Regions from separate parts of the Paenibacillus sp. Lou8.1 genome, predicted to be linked through region 1. Evidence: riboswitches for the same ligand, from Rfam matches in the RefSeq annotation. Region 1 holds a riboswitch; each other region holds the start of a gene.
The links. A riboswitch is a leader RNA that binds a small molecule or an ion and turns the genes downstream of it on or off. The one in region 1 is predicted to bind cyclic di-AMP.
Positions count from the first base shown of each region.

Region 2: another riboswitch for cyclic di-AMP. It lies ahead of NLX78_RS03655 (3D domain-containing protein); the one in region 1 lies ahead of NLX78_RS24220 (resuscitation-promoting factor).
Region 3: another riboswitch for cyclic di-AMP. It lies ahead of NLX78_RS08700 (TrkH family potassium uptake protein); the one in region 1 lies ahead of NLX78_RS24220 (resuscitation-promoting factor).

Region 1 is NZ_JANAVN010000021.1:11,826-16,580, reverse strand. It holds gene rsmA (16S rRNA (adenine(1518)-N(6)/adenine(1519)-N(6))-dimethyltransferase RsmA) at 1-421, opposite strand, end outside; gene rnmV (ribonuclease M5) at 429-974, opposite strand; gene NLX78_RS24220 (resuscitation-promoting factor) at 1,121-2,269, opposite strand; cyclic di-AMP (ydaO/yuaA leader) riboswitch at 2,541-2,823, opposite strand; gene NLX78_RS24215 (TatD family hydrolase) at 3,025-3,795, opposite strand; gene NLX78_RS24210 (HD domain-containing protein) at 3,838-4,755, opposite strand, start outside.
Region 2 is NZ_JANAVN010000002.1:181,844-186,598, reverse strand. It holds gene NLX78_RS03665 (ABC transporter substrate-binding protein/permease) at 1-857, shown strand, start outside; gene NLX78_RS03660 (amino acid ABC transporter ATP-binding protein) at 844-1,566, shown strand; cyclic di-AMP (ydaO/yuaA leader) riboswitch at 1,798-1,971, shown strand; gene NLX78_RS03655 (3D domain-containing protein) at 1,978-2,646, shown strand; gene NLX78_RS03650 (polysaccharide deacetylase family protein) at 2,846-3,652, opposite strand; gene NLX78_RS03645 (NADH:flavin oxidoreductase/NADH oxidase) at 3,960-4,755, shown strand, end outside.
Region 3 is NZ_JANAVN010000005.1:114,497-119,251, reverse strand. It holds gene NLX78_RS08710 (LysR family transcriptional regulator) at 1-618, shown strand, start outside; gene NLX78_RS08705 (potassium channel family protein) at 624-1,301, opposite strand; gene NLX78_RS08700 (TrkH family potassium uptake protein) at 1,383-2,723, opposite strand; cyclic di-AMP (ydaO/yuaA leader) riboswitch at 3,132-3,284, opposite strand; gene NLX78_RS08695 (CPBP family intramembrane glutamic endopeptidase) at 3,546-4,755, shown strand, end outside.

The sequences.
Region 1 (4,755 bases):
TCATCAGAATCGGTGTAGTAACATAGTACGGCAGATTAGCCACGACACTTACTTTACTCACGTCTGCAAAATCGGCTGCGAACACCTCGCGCAAATCCAGCTTCAGCACGTCTCCATGACGTACCTTCACATGCTCGTAAGGGGCCAACACCTCTTCGAGAATTGGCAGCAGCCGCTGGTCAATCTCGACAGCGGTAACTACCTTGGCCGATTGCGCCAGCTTCTCGGTCAAAGCGCCAATCCCAGGACCGATCTCAAGTGCACCCTTCGTCTCATCCAATCCGGCAGCATTTACAATCTTATTGAGAATATTTTGATCAATCAGGAAATTTTGTCCCAAACTCTTTTTGAACGAAAAACCGTGCCGTTGAATAATTTCCTTCGTACGCCGCGGTGTTGCTATATCTTGAATCCCTGTCATACGGACATCACAATCCTTCACTTTCAATTTGTGCCAGCGCCCCGGCAAATTCCTCGCGGCTGATCTGAAATACAGAGAGCCGTTTATGTAGCTGCTTTCCGTTACAATAACCAATACCCAGCACATTCCCTAAGGCCATACGGCGTGCAGCAGCATTGGGATGGGTGATGAGTCCAGCATCAATCAGGTCCGCCCACTCAATCAGCGGGTCAGCGCCTTCCACTGTCGTATGGACCCGTGCAAGAGCGTGTCTGATCGCTTCTGGTGAGGCATTCTCCACGCCAATATCTCCTTTACGCGTCGCTTCTGCCTCGGGTATAAAGGCCTGCTTGCAGCCGGGTACCTTGGAAGCGATAATCTTACGGATGCGCTCCCCTGCATGATCGGGATCGGTTAAAATGATGACCCCCCGCCGCTCCTGCGCCAATGCAATTTTACGCAGCGTCATTTTATTAATGGCGGAGCCGCCAGTTTCTATCGTATCCGCTTCAACAGCGCGGCGAATGGCCACCGTATCATCCCGGCCCTCTACCACGATCACTTCCTTGATCATTTGCGTTTCCCTCCACTGCTACACAGCAAGCTATATTTATCTTTCCCTGCTTTTGAAAACAAAATAAGAAGAGGATATCCTCTTCTTAGCATGGCATAACTATGTTGTTAATACTATCGCATTGCCCTCAACATACACAACCTGTTTTAGTTGATTTCAGGCTTTACCGGTCCGATAACATATACGGTTTTACCGTGCTTACGACCAAATTGGTTGGCTCGGCTCAAACTCTCATAATACACATCGATTTTGTGGCCTTTAATCGCGCCACCGGTATCCTCCGCACGACGGAAGCCCACCCCTTCGATGTACACCCACCAGCCGATTGGAATTATACTCGGATCGACCGCGATGGTGCGTCCTTCCGTGACACGTGCGCCGGATGCAGTACGTGTACCGATACCTGGCTCCTGTGAGGAATACGCCGTCATGGAGACATTTTGTAAAACTTTGCTATATTTAAAATTTACGCCTGCTTTACGGACAGCACTGCCCGAACTAACCGTTGTTGCCTTAACCGCATCATTGGGACCGACGGAAGCAGCAAGAACGACCGGTTTTTTCTTCGTTCCTACCGCAATGACCTTATCCACACGGTTCTGTGCAACTTCCTTGTTAACCAGCTGTTTGGATACCAATTTTCCATCATGATATACCTTTTGAACGTGCTGGACGACCACACCCGATTTGCCGCTTTGAATGACCCGATTATCGCCTTTATAAAGACTCGGATCGGCCGTTTTGATGACCTGATAAGGCACCTGTTTTTTCTGTTCGACCTGCTGTTTCTTCACACGGACGATTTTTATGTCCATGTTAGACGAAACAGAGGCATCCAACGCAGGATAAACTTTATCCGTTGATGATAATTTATAGCCCGAGGTACGAATGGCACCTTCTACTGTATTTTCTGTTGTGTACAACTTTTTCGTCTCATTGCCTGAAGATACTTTAACCTGATTGGCACGTTTAATGACTACGCGATCGCCATCCTGTATTGCTCCATTTAGCGGCATGGAAACTGTATCATGCGGCTGAAGTGAAATGGAATGCTCGCTCAGCAAATCTTGAAGCTTGGATTCCCGGGTTTCTACCGCAGACGCCTTGCCATCGATGACAAAAAAGACTTGTTTTTTAGATTGCGTGTACATCAGAATTGAAATCATAATCGTTAGCGCGATTAGAAAAATAGCAACCAAAGCAGCCTGGCGCACATTCTCTTGCTTCCAACGCAATACGTAAGACATGCTGGATGAGCGTGACTCATGGGTATCCTTTTTCTGGAAAATGCCCATTTCCTCCGTCCTCCTTACATAGCCCGCCGTCTGGAGTAAGACATAGTTGAGATTTGACGTGACTATAACAGATTTTCTACAAGACAAGCCCAAACTACGACTGTCCTGCACCATGTACCCGTCTTCGCGGCATGCTGTCCTCCCCTGTTTAACCACAGTATGATGACAGATTTTCTTTTATTCACAACAAAAAAAGCCAGAGAAAGAGACTAGAGAGCTCTTTCGTGGCTTCCGGCATGTGTGAATATGCGGGAAAACTCATGCACGAGATGGCTTCTCTCTTGTTACGCTTACGGGGTTAGCTGTCGGGTTCGGACGTAGAGAGTCGCCCTAGCTTGGGTCAACCGCTCATGGCGGTCGCCTTCACATTCACCCCGAAGACCCAGAAAGAAATCGAAATACGGCTCCTCCACCTGTTCAATCCCATCCGGGAAAAGAATTTAGGTCGAGCCGGCTGGCGGAAGAAACGTTCCCTTCTTGCACATACGCCGGACGTACTGTAAGCCATATCGGTTCCCCCGTTCCCTGTAAAAGGGACTCAGCGAGACTGGTTCATGAAATGACTTGTTGATGTTTACATTCAAACAACAATTCACTGAAAAGATGATATCCTGTTTCTATGCATGTTGTAAAGCAGGTTTCAAGTACATTTTTTAAAATATTCGGTTAAAATATTGTAATATTCTCGAGTTTCCTGCAACAAATTCATGATTAGCTTCGTCTATCTCTTTATTTTGATCGATTTCTTCACTTTTTCATTGAATGTCAAATCGTTCCAGGGCATTTCGGGTCGTTATTGACACTAATTCCTCCACTGTAATCCCTTTGATTTGGGCTGCAGCCTCTGCTACCAGTCTCACATGTGCAGACTCATTTCGCTTCCCACGAAACGGATGAGGCGTCAGATAGGGAGCATCAGTTTCAATGAGCAGACGGTCCAGCGGCACCTGTGCGAGCACCTCTTTTGGCTGCTTGGCATTTTTGAACGTTATTGGACCACCGAAGGAAAGGTGAAATCCCATATCCAGCACCATTTTGGCTGTCTCCCAGCTACCCGAAAAGGAGTGCATGACTCCACCAATCTCACTCGCTTTTTCCTCGCGCAAAATCTTAACAATATCTTCATGTGCATCCCGGTTATGAATAACAATGGGCATCTTGAGCTCACGAGCCAGACCAATTTGATTTCGAAACACCCGATGCTGCACATCCTTCGGTGATGTATCCCAATAATAATCCAGACCGATCTCCCCGATGGCTACAACCTTTTTATGACTGCATAACGATGCAATCCATTCTAGATCGCCCTCCTGCATTGTAATAGCATCCTGTGGGTGCCATCCAACTGCCGCATAAATAAAATCATACGTCTCGGCCAATTTCATGGTGGATGGAATGGTCTCACGATTAAATCCGATATTGATCATCCGCGTTACTCCTGATTCGACAGCACGTGCTATAACTTCTTCACGATCTTCGTCAAATTGTGGCGCATCCAAGTGAGTATGAGTGTCGAATAAATCCAAGGTTTACATCTCCTTTTTTTACTTACATTTCTATATAGTTGTCTATTCTTTGACAAAATAATTCCTTATTTCGGCAGGAATCCTGTCTTTTACCGCGTTCAATTTATTCTGGGGAAAATACATATGATATTTCCCTCGGTGAATACCACTTATTGAGCGCACAATTTCCGAAACTTCGGATATTTCACTCACCTCGCCCTGACGTCCAAGCAGTAAAATCTGGTTGTCCGTCGAGCCACCCTGCCGAAACACATCATAAGGAAGATCTGTCGGAAAATCAATTTCAAAATCATATTCAGGGTGCAAACCAGCCTCTTTCAAAGCTTCTCGAATACTGTCAATGGTATCTGTATCCATATTTTCAATCTCTACATATTTATACAATCTACGGTCCATAAACCGGCTGCTCAAATCACTTAAAATCTCGTCCTTTTCTCGTTTCCACTGGCTAAATACGGTCTGGATTAATGACTCGTCGAGCATCAGATATTGCTCTACTGTAAGATCTCCTTTCAACAGATCCGGCAACGGGTCCAGCAGAAATCCAAACTCATATCCGTTTTTAAACAATTCCTTTGCTCGCTTGAAAATTTTACGTAAAAGGATTTCCGAGCTGCGTGTTACAGGATGAAAATAAATTTGCCAATACATCTGGTAGCGTGACATTAAATAATCTTCTACTGCATGCATACCTGATTCCTTCACAACAATTCTCCCATTATGAGGACGCAGCAGTCGTAAAATACGATCCAAATCAATCGTGCCGTAGTTGACACCTGTCGAGTGAGCATCCCGCAACAAATAATCCATACGATCGGCATCTAGTGGACTGGTTACCAGGTTGACAACAATCGGTTTATCATACGTTTTGGCTATAACCGCAGCCACCTTTTGTGGAAGCTTCTCGTCGACTTGCCGTAGCACGGCGTTGATCTCCGTGTCTCCCAGTACAATGCGGCA
Region 2 (4,755 bases), on a different contig from region 1:
TAGATGGTACCGTAACACTTGCCAAGGCGGTGCCTGAGGATGCCGGAGCAGAAACAGCAGTAGGTATACGCAAGGGGAACGCAGAATTGCTTGCCTCTGTAAATAAAACGTTGGCTCGCCTGAAAGCGGACGGGTCGATTGAGAAGTTTTCCACAGAAGCGAGCGCGCTCTCTGCAGATCGACAGGTTTCTTCTAATAACATCGTAGATATTTTTTGGAAATACCGCAGTTTTTACGCTACGGGTATCGGCTACACTCTGTTGCTGTCTGCACTCGGAGTACTGTTTGGATTTATCATTGGTCTGATCGTATCCTTGCTGCGGATGAGCGGTATACGCATCATTGAGTGGTTAGGTACCACTTATGTGGAGATCCTGCGTGGCACACCTATGCTGGTACAACTTATGATCATTCACTACGGGGTTGCTTTGACGCTGGGTGTCAATTTTACCCCACTCCAGTCTGGTATAATCACATTGTCTCTGAATAGTTCAGCATATCTGGCTGAAATTTTCCGGGCAGGTATCCAGGCAGTAGACCGTGGACAGATGGAGGCTGCTCGTTCGTTGGGTATGGGACGCGGTAAAGCTATGCGTCATGTCATTTTGCCGCAAGCGTTTAAATCTATTTTGCCTGCTATCGGTAATGAGTTTATTACGATCATTAAAGAATCCTCCATTATTTCGACCATTGGGATGGTGGATATTATGTATCAGGCCCAGGTCATTAAGAACATCACCTACGAAGGATTAAGTCCGTTCGTAATCGCAGCCGCTATTTATTTTGTAATGACATTCAGCTTGTCTAAGCTGCTGGGTTTATGGGAAAGGAAGTTGAGAGCCAGTGATCACCGTTAAACAACTGCGTAAATCGTTCGGTAAGAATGAAATTTTAAAAGGCATTGATATAGATATTGCCAAAGGTGAAGTTGTCGTCATCATCGGCCCCAGTGGTTCGGGGAAGAGTACGTTTTTGCGTTGTATGAATCTGTTGGAACAGCCTACAGACGGGGAGATTTTATTTGAGGGCGAGCCGATTACAGCTCGTGGCCATAATATTAATGTAACCCGGGAGAAGATGGGGATGGTGTTCCAGCATTTTAATCTTTTCCCGCATAAAACAGTGTTGCAGAACCTGACACTTGCCCCAACACAGGTTAGAAGACAGTCAGGGAAGGAAGCGGAAAAAATTTCGCTAGAACTCTTGCGTACCGTAGGGCTTGAGGATAAGAAGAATACCTATCCGAACCAGCTATCCGGAGGACAGAAGCAACGTATTGCGATTGCGCGTGCTTTGGCCATGCAGCCGCACGTAATGCTGTTCGATGAGCCGACTTCTGCATTGGACCCTGAAATGGTTGGAGAGGTTCTGGATGTAATGAAGAAGCTCGCCGAAGGCGGCATGACAATGGTAATCGTGACGCATGAAATGGGCTTTGCCCGCGAGGTAGGCGATCGAATTATCTTTATGGATAACGGTCAAATTGTAGAGCAAGGTACACCAGAGCAGGTATTTGGCACTCCAAGCCATGATCGCACCCGTGATTTTCTTGCCAAAGTATTGTAAGAAAGTGCTGATATAATCTATAAAAAAAGGCCCTCCGTTTGACGGAGAGCCTTTTTTCTTTTTGTCACCATTTCCCCATACTTTCGTAACAAATATCGATTTCTTGATGACAAAATTGTAATGAGTATAGTATGATATTCAAGGTTACCAACATTTTCATGCGGATAAGGTTACAAAATTGTGATATTATGCAGTAAGCCAAAACTTACCGGGACAGCATGCGGTTAAGACAAACACTGAATGCTGGGTCCAAACTATGGGAAGTGCGGGGGACGTAACAACGGCAGTCATTCCGATACGTCATAAGACGATGTGGAATATGCCTAGGGGTGAATTGCACAAGCATAGGGCTTCTCCTGAGTCCGAATCCGACAGCTAACTTCGCAGGCATAACAGAGGAGGTACATATCTTTGAAACATCTAAAACATATTGGTAAAACGATGAAATTTGCGGTGCTTGCCGCAGCTATTGCAGGGCTGACACAGACAGCTGGAGTAGCGGCTGCTGCTTCGCTTCACACTGCCAAAGAGGGCGATACCTTCTTTTTGCTTGCTCAACGTTATGGGGTATCGGTAGACGAGCTAACGAAGGCGAACCCAAACATTGCTTCCAACAATATATATGCAGGTCTGCAAATTAAGGTGCCTGGCGAAAAAAGTGTGAAGGCAGCTTCGGATTCGAAGCCGCAGCTTCTTACGGAGAAAGCACCAGCGAATGAGGGGCCAACGATTGAAGCGTGGGGCAAAACATTCAACTATAGCAAAATAGTTGACGTTAAGGCTTCAGCGTATTCTGCCGCAGCCGACGAGAATGGTAAATGGGGAGCAGTGGACTACTACGGCAATCCGCTTAAACTAGGTACAATTGCGGTAGACCCGAACGTCATTCCGATGGGCACGAAAGTGCTGGTTACAGGCTATTCCCACCCAGGTTTGCCGGATCATTCTTTTGTAGCTGTCGCTCGCGATCAGGGCAGCGCCATTACAGGAAAGCGGATTGATATCTTTATTCCAGGCAACAAATCATTTGTGAACGACTTTGGATTTCAAAATGTGAAGCTGTACGTTATTGATAAATAGCATTGTACGTATATACGATTTAATTAAACATAATATATATTATGTAAACTTAATGCCTGTATCCTACCGCATATAACTAGGTCGGACTCTTATCAGGTCTTATCCATAAAAAAAGGCTGTCTTGACGAGCAGAAAACTTCTGCTGGTAAGACAGCCTTTTTACGTTGCTTTAGCTTGTAGCTCAATCATAAACATATGGTTATTTCCGTTCCGATGTGTGGAGTAGCCGGGGGACTGTCACAAATTTGTAGCCCTTAGCTTTTAGAGAGTGAATTAGACCCGGCAGAGCTTGGACAGTGCCTTGCAAGTTGGAACTTTGACCTCCACCTGCGTGCATTAAAATAATAGAGCCAGGCCCGGTAGCTGGGATCACATTGCGTTGAATTTGTGTTTTACTTAATCCCTTCCAATCGAGAGAGTCTACATTCCAATTGACAATCATATAGCCATGACGACGTGCCCATTGGATTTGAGGCTCCGTGATTTCGCCGTAGGGTGGACGGATCAACTTGGGGCGAAAACCTGCGCTGGCCTGTAAAATACGTTCTGTTTTTGTAATCTGGTTGCGAAATCGTTCGGGTGTGGCCTTCCTAAAATCCGGATGAGTATAGGAATGGTTTCCTATAGCATGGCCTTCACGGATAATACGGCGTATGATCCCCGGATGCTTTTCCGCACGGTGACCGACGATGAAAAAGGTGGCTTTGATGCCATTGGCGTGTAATACGTCCAAAACCTGCGGCGTATACCTAGAATCGGGCACATCATCAAAGGTTAGGGCAATTTGGCGGGTGTGTGGGCCGCACATTTTAAAAATGTCCGCATGTTTTTTTCGCAGCATTGCTAATGTAGGAGTTGCTCGATCTGTGCTCTGATGTACAGAAGAAGCAACAGCTGTTTCCTTGGGATGGGGCGTTCCGGTGTTGGGAGGCGCATCCGCGTGAACGGGTAAACTTGAGAATGCTAGTAACAGTGCCAAGCATGGCAACACTCCCCTGTACGGCATATGTATCCCCCCTTTCCCGTGCAGTGGTACCTAGTGGTGCTCTCGACTATTATGTACCTGTCCTATTAAAAATATGCTGTTAACCAAGTTCGGCTCATAAACGAATGGAAAGAAGCCCACGATGAAACGATTATCAATGAAGATGATGGAGCTAAACGTACATATTCTCTTAAACATGACCGATAACAGGAGCATTTTCGCAAGTTTTAGCCTTACAACGAATTCGGTATACTAGTGACAGCTGGTGTATAATGGGGATGCAATTCATAATTATACAGACATGGAATTGAAGGAAGGATGGATAAAAGTGACCGACTTGTTTACTCCTTATCAATTAAAGGGGCTTTCTTTAAAAAATCGGATTGTCATGCCCCCGATGTGCCAATACAGCGTGGAGGCCAAGGACGGAAATCCAACGGAATGGCATCATGTCCATTATGTGAGCCGGGCAGTAGGAGGCACTGGACTTATTATTGTGGAAATGACAGCGGTCCATCCAGATGGACGTATTACGGATCGTGATTTGGGTATTTGGAGTGACGAACATATTTCTGCATATCGTAAGATTGTAGAGGAAGTCCACAAGTATGGTGCCAAGATTGGTATTCAACTAGGCCACGCTGGACGCAAGGCTGAAGATGCTGAGCAACCTGTGGGTCCGTCCACGATTCCTTTTAGCGAACGCTTTAAAAAGCCGCACGCCTTAAAGACAGTTGAAGTCAGGGAACTGGTTCAGGCATACAAAGAAGGCGCACGCCGCGCGATGGAAGCCGGTTTTGATACGGTTGAGATACATGGCGCTCACGGCTATCTGATCCATCAATTTCATTCGCCTTTAACAAATACCAGAGAAGATGAATATGGACAGGATTTGTCACTGTTCGGTGTTGAGGTCATACATGCTGTTAAAGAGGTTCTTCCTGCTGACATGCCTGTGCTTATGCGGATATCTGCCAAAGAATACGTCGAAGATGGATATAACGTGGAATACATAACAGGCGTAGGGGAACGATATCGTGATGCAGGTGTGGATATTTTCCATATCTCTTCTGGTGGTGAGGGTCCGATTGGTTCTGGCGGAGGCCCGTCTGCGCGTGCCGGCT
Region 3 (4,755 bases), on a different contig from region 1:
AGTCTCACGACACTCCAAACGACGCTGCCTACCCTCGTCGAAGCTTTCATGAGCAAGCATCCTCAAACCGAGCTAAAGCTGCTCACCGGTAAAACCCATGAAATCGTCGCCTTTGTACGTGACAAAAAAGCAGACGCCGGTATTGTCGGGTCTGCCATTCATGAAGCCGGACTGCGTTGCATTCCGCTATTTGATGATCATTTGGAGCTCGTTGTTCCCATTGGACATGAATTAACCGTCAAGACAGGAACGGCCTCGATGAAAGATCTGCAAGGATTGCCGATGATTATTTTCTCCAAAGGAACCTGGTACCGCAGTCTGACGGATGACTTATTCCAGCGCAGCGGCATCATGCCGGATATCCGCATGGAAATCGACTCCTTCGAGGCAATTGTACGCCTGCTTCCAACCTGTAAGGCTTCTGCCTTGCTACCCAAATCCTATTTGCGCAGCGAACTATTACGGGATAATGGACTCACTGCATTGTACTTGCCCGATTTGAAGGAGACACGCCGAACGACCTCCCTCATTTACTCGGAGACGACCGATCTCGGTCCGACAGCACGACGCTGGATTAGCGAGACACGGGCGTCGTTTGCAGGTTACCGTATGGTGTAGAGGGTTTAATCCTCTTCATTAACATTAACAACCTCATCCTCAAAGCGACCGATATTGTCATTCGAACCGATGATGACCATAATATCATCTGCTTTTAGCCGATCCATAGCCGTCGGTGCGATCAGGATACCGTTCGCCGTATGAAGCGCCACAACGCTACAACCAAAGCGGGTACGGGCATTTAGCTCTGCTAGCGTTTTGCCATTCAGACATGCAGGTACATTGAGTTCCACAATACTGTATTCCTTAGACAACTCCAAATAATCGAGCAAATTAGGCGTGACTAGCTGGTGAGCCACCCGGATACCCATATCCCGTTCTGGATAAATAATCCGGTCCACACCGAGCTTTTCTAACGCACGCCCGTGCAGCACAGATATGGCTTTGGCTACAACTTTTTTCACACCCAGCTCCTTCAGCAAAATGGCGGTGAGGATGCTTACCTGAATGTCATCACCAATAGCAACAATGCCACAATCGAAATTACGGATGCCCAGTGATCGCAACGAGTCTTCATCGGTAGCGTCCGCCACGACAGTATGTGTCAACATCTCACTCATACTGTCCACAACATCCTCATTCCGGTCAATGCCTAGCACCTCGCACCCCATATCCACCAATTGCAAAGCCAGGCTTGAGCCAAACCGCCCCAAGCCAATAACTACAAACTGCTGCGTTTTCATATCTACTCGAAAACTCCTTATCTGAATCAATTTCATAAATGATTAAACCAACGAAATGTATACTACTTATCATGAAATGATTCATCCTATAATCATTTTGCCTTCCGGATGACGATATAATTCTTTACCCTTTTTCGGCCCCAGTGCATAAGCTAGCGTGAGTGGCCCCAGTCTACCTGCAAACATCGTCAGGGTAATCACCAGCTTGCCTATGACTGTCAAATCAGGTGTAAGCCCCATCGACAGCCCCACCGTACCAAACGCAGACACCGTCTCAAACAAGATCATCAGAAAATGATGATCTTCGGTTGCCGACAAAATCATGGTCACCCCGATCACGAACAGCAACCCCAGCAGTGTGATGGTCAAAGCCTTGTAAATTCGTCCCTGCGCAAGTCGGTACTTGAACAGTACAATATCTTCCCGCCCCCGCAGCATCGAAATCACTGCTCCAATGAGCAGGGCGAATGTTGTGGTCTTAATCCCGCCTCCAGTAGAGCCAGGGGAAGCCCCAATAAACATGAGTATGATGATAAAAAACTGCGTAGCCTGCCGCAAGCCTGCGATGTCCAGCGTATTGGCACCTGCGGTACGGGGAGTAACGGACTGGAATAAAGATCCCAGTAGCTTACCACCCCAATCAAGCGAGCCAAGAGTCTTTGGATTCGTAAACTCAAATACAAAAATCACGAGCGTGCCGACTACAATCATAGCGCCCGTCATGCTGAGTACCACCTTGGTATGCAAGGACAGTCTCTTGCGCTTGCGATATTCTGCCAGGTCTGACATCACTACAAAACCAATGCCGCCAGAAATAATTAGAAACATTGCGGTAAAATTAACAATCGGATCATATACATAACCTGTCAAGCTGCGAAATTCACCGAATAAATCAAAACCAGCATTGTTAAACATGGAGATGGCATGCCAGATTCCAAAATAAATCGCCCTGCCTACGGGCATATCAAAGGACCAGCGAACCGAGAATATCGTAGCGCATACGCCTTCAATAACCAGTGAGTACAGTAATACCTTACGGATTAACCCGACAATTCCCTCTACAGAAGTCTGATTCATCGCTTCCTGCAAAATGAGACGCTCCCGCAAGGAAATCCGACGCTTGAACACCAGCGCGATTAAGGTAGCCATGGTCATAAAGCCCAGGCCGCCGATCTGAATGAGCGCGGCGATAACAACTTGACCAAAGGTTGTAAAAAAGGTCCCTGTATCCTTAACGACAAGCCCTGTAACACAGGTCGCAGAGGCGGCAGTAAACAAAGCGTCTATAAACGCAAGTGACTTTCCTGTTGTATTGGAGATCGGCAGCATTAACAATAAACTACCTATTAGAATGATAATGGCAAAGCCCGCAACGAATATCTGCGGTGGAGAAAGCCGGAGCCAGCTTGCATTGGGATTCATCTATTCATCACTTCTCTCCTAATCCTTAAAACTATAAATCAGTGATTTAATACGGTGTAAGCTCGCTACGCGTTCCATTTGATCTTTCGATCGTCGTTGCCCCTGAATTTTTTGATTTTTCCAAACCTTAAATAACTATAATTAGCATTCCCTGAATACAGGAAGAATGCATGTCAAGCACTACTCGGCCCCCTGTGCTATTGGCGGGCAGTAGCGAAGGGGGCAGAATTGTTCTGAAGAAGCGAAGCGTTTGCCTTTATCTCCGGATTTTAACCATTAAAGGGGGTATACAATCAAAAAATCCGGGGATAACAGCAATCGGAAGAGCAATCTGCACCCGCAGCGGTCTAACCAATCCAAACACTTTTATACGCACAAAAAAAGACACCGGAAAACCGAGTGCCTGACTTGGTTCCTGCTCATAGCCTACGAGGTTAGCTGACGGATTCGGGCAGCACAGTATGCCCTATTTACACTTCCGATCCAGCAGGATCGGTTGTAAAATTCACCCCAGTAACATGGTTCCCCCGTTTTCCCATAGAAATTCGGCTCAACTGTATATCATTACCTATGTATTTCATAGGCATTGCCTCAAGATTATAATCCTTCTATATCCAGATCACAAAACCGATTTCGCCGAAAAAACGTGAAATTGGCTTTATTTTGCGAATGGGCATCGTTTAATCGCAGCTTATCTAATTTTATTGGAACTTTAAAGTGCTTTCACTCTATTTTCATGAATATCGCTTGTCTGTTGGCGGGAACCTGTGCAGTATGATATCTTTAATGGATGTTCTTATTTACAGATTAAGGAGGAAACTCATGAATCCTATCGGGAAACCGGTCGTGCTCACGGCCAACTTCAAAAAACTAGGCTTGCTGGGCGGGATTGGCCTGATTTGCTTTTTTATCTTTCAATTGCTTATTCCCTCGCTTAGCAATCCGAGTCCAGAATCAGTAATGAACGCAAAGGTCATCAGCAAACAAGAAGCGGTCATACACGCATTGGACTTCGCCCGCTCCGAGCTGGGCTATACTGAATCACAGCCTGAGGAGCCTGTCGTGACCTATCAGGCCGAAACAGATTTGTACGGTTATTTATCTAGAGAAAAACTACTTCAACAGTACGACCGTACATGGAAAAAAAGTTACCCTTACGAAACCTTTCGGGTCGATCTGCCTGAATCCTCAGCGAAGAGTAAACTGCAAATTCATGTGGATTTATCCACTGGCAAGGTCGTTAGCTTTAAACGGATCACCTCCAGCACCAATTACACACAGGCTGATATTTCTACGGATGAACAAGCACGTAACAGGCTTGTACGTGTGGCTGAGGACGGCATGACGCTCGAAGCCAAGGAGCAGGCGGCCGCAGTATGGGTCAAGCGCTTTGGCTTTAAGCCGTCGGATTTGAAGCTTGCGACCACTGAACAAGAAGGCGGATTAAAGTATACCGTAGACGATAAAAAAATCGGCGCCTCGGTACTTACACTGGCTTTTACTTTTGAAGACGGTGATGTTCGCTCCTTCACCCAAAGCTTTTCGGCCCCGTCGTCCTATACCGATTATATCGAAAAGCAAACATTTTGGGCGAATTTGATGACCTATGCGGGTTATGCCCTATTTAGCTTTGTACTGGGTGTACTTGCTATTGTGTATGCGTCACTCACCCGACGACATACTTCATTTGTACGCGGCATTGTTCTATCCGTTGTATACTTTATTGCTAGTATAGCTGGGACCATGAACATGCTGCCTTTATTGCAAGCAGAAGCAGGCGGTAAGGGCATGCTTATATTTCTTATGGTTTTCCAGATTGGTGTTACCTTTTTCATGGCTGTAGCGCTCTACTTCTCCTTGGTCGGCGGTGACGGGCTTATGCGTCAGGTTGGACTGAATGCATGGCCGCGTGCAAAAGAGCCGGGCTACGGGTTGTATGTGCTTCGCAGTATGTATGTTGGCTACTTGTGGGCCTTTATTTTACTCGGGGTACAATCCATCTTATTCTTTATACTGGAGCGCACATTTAATA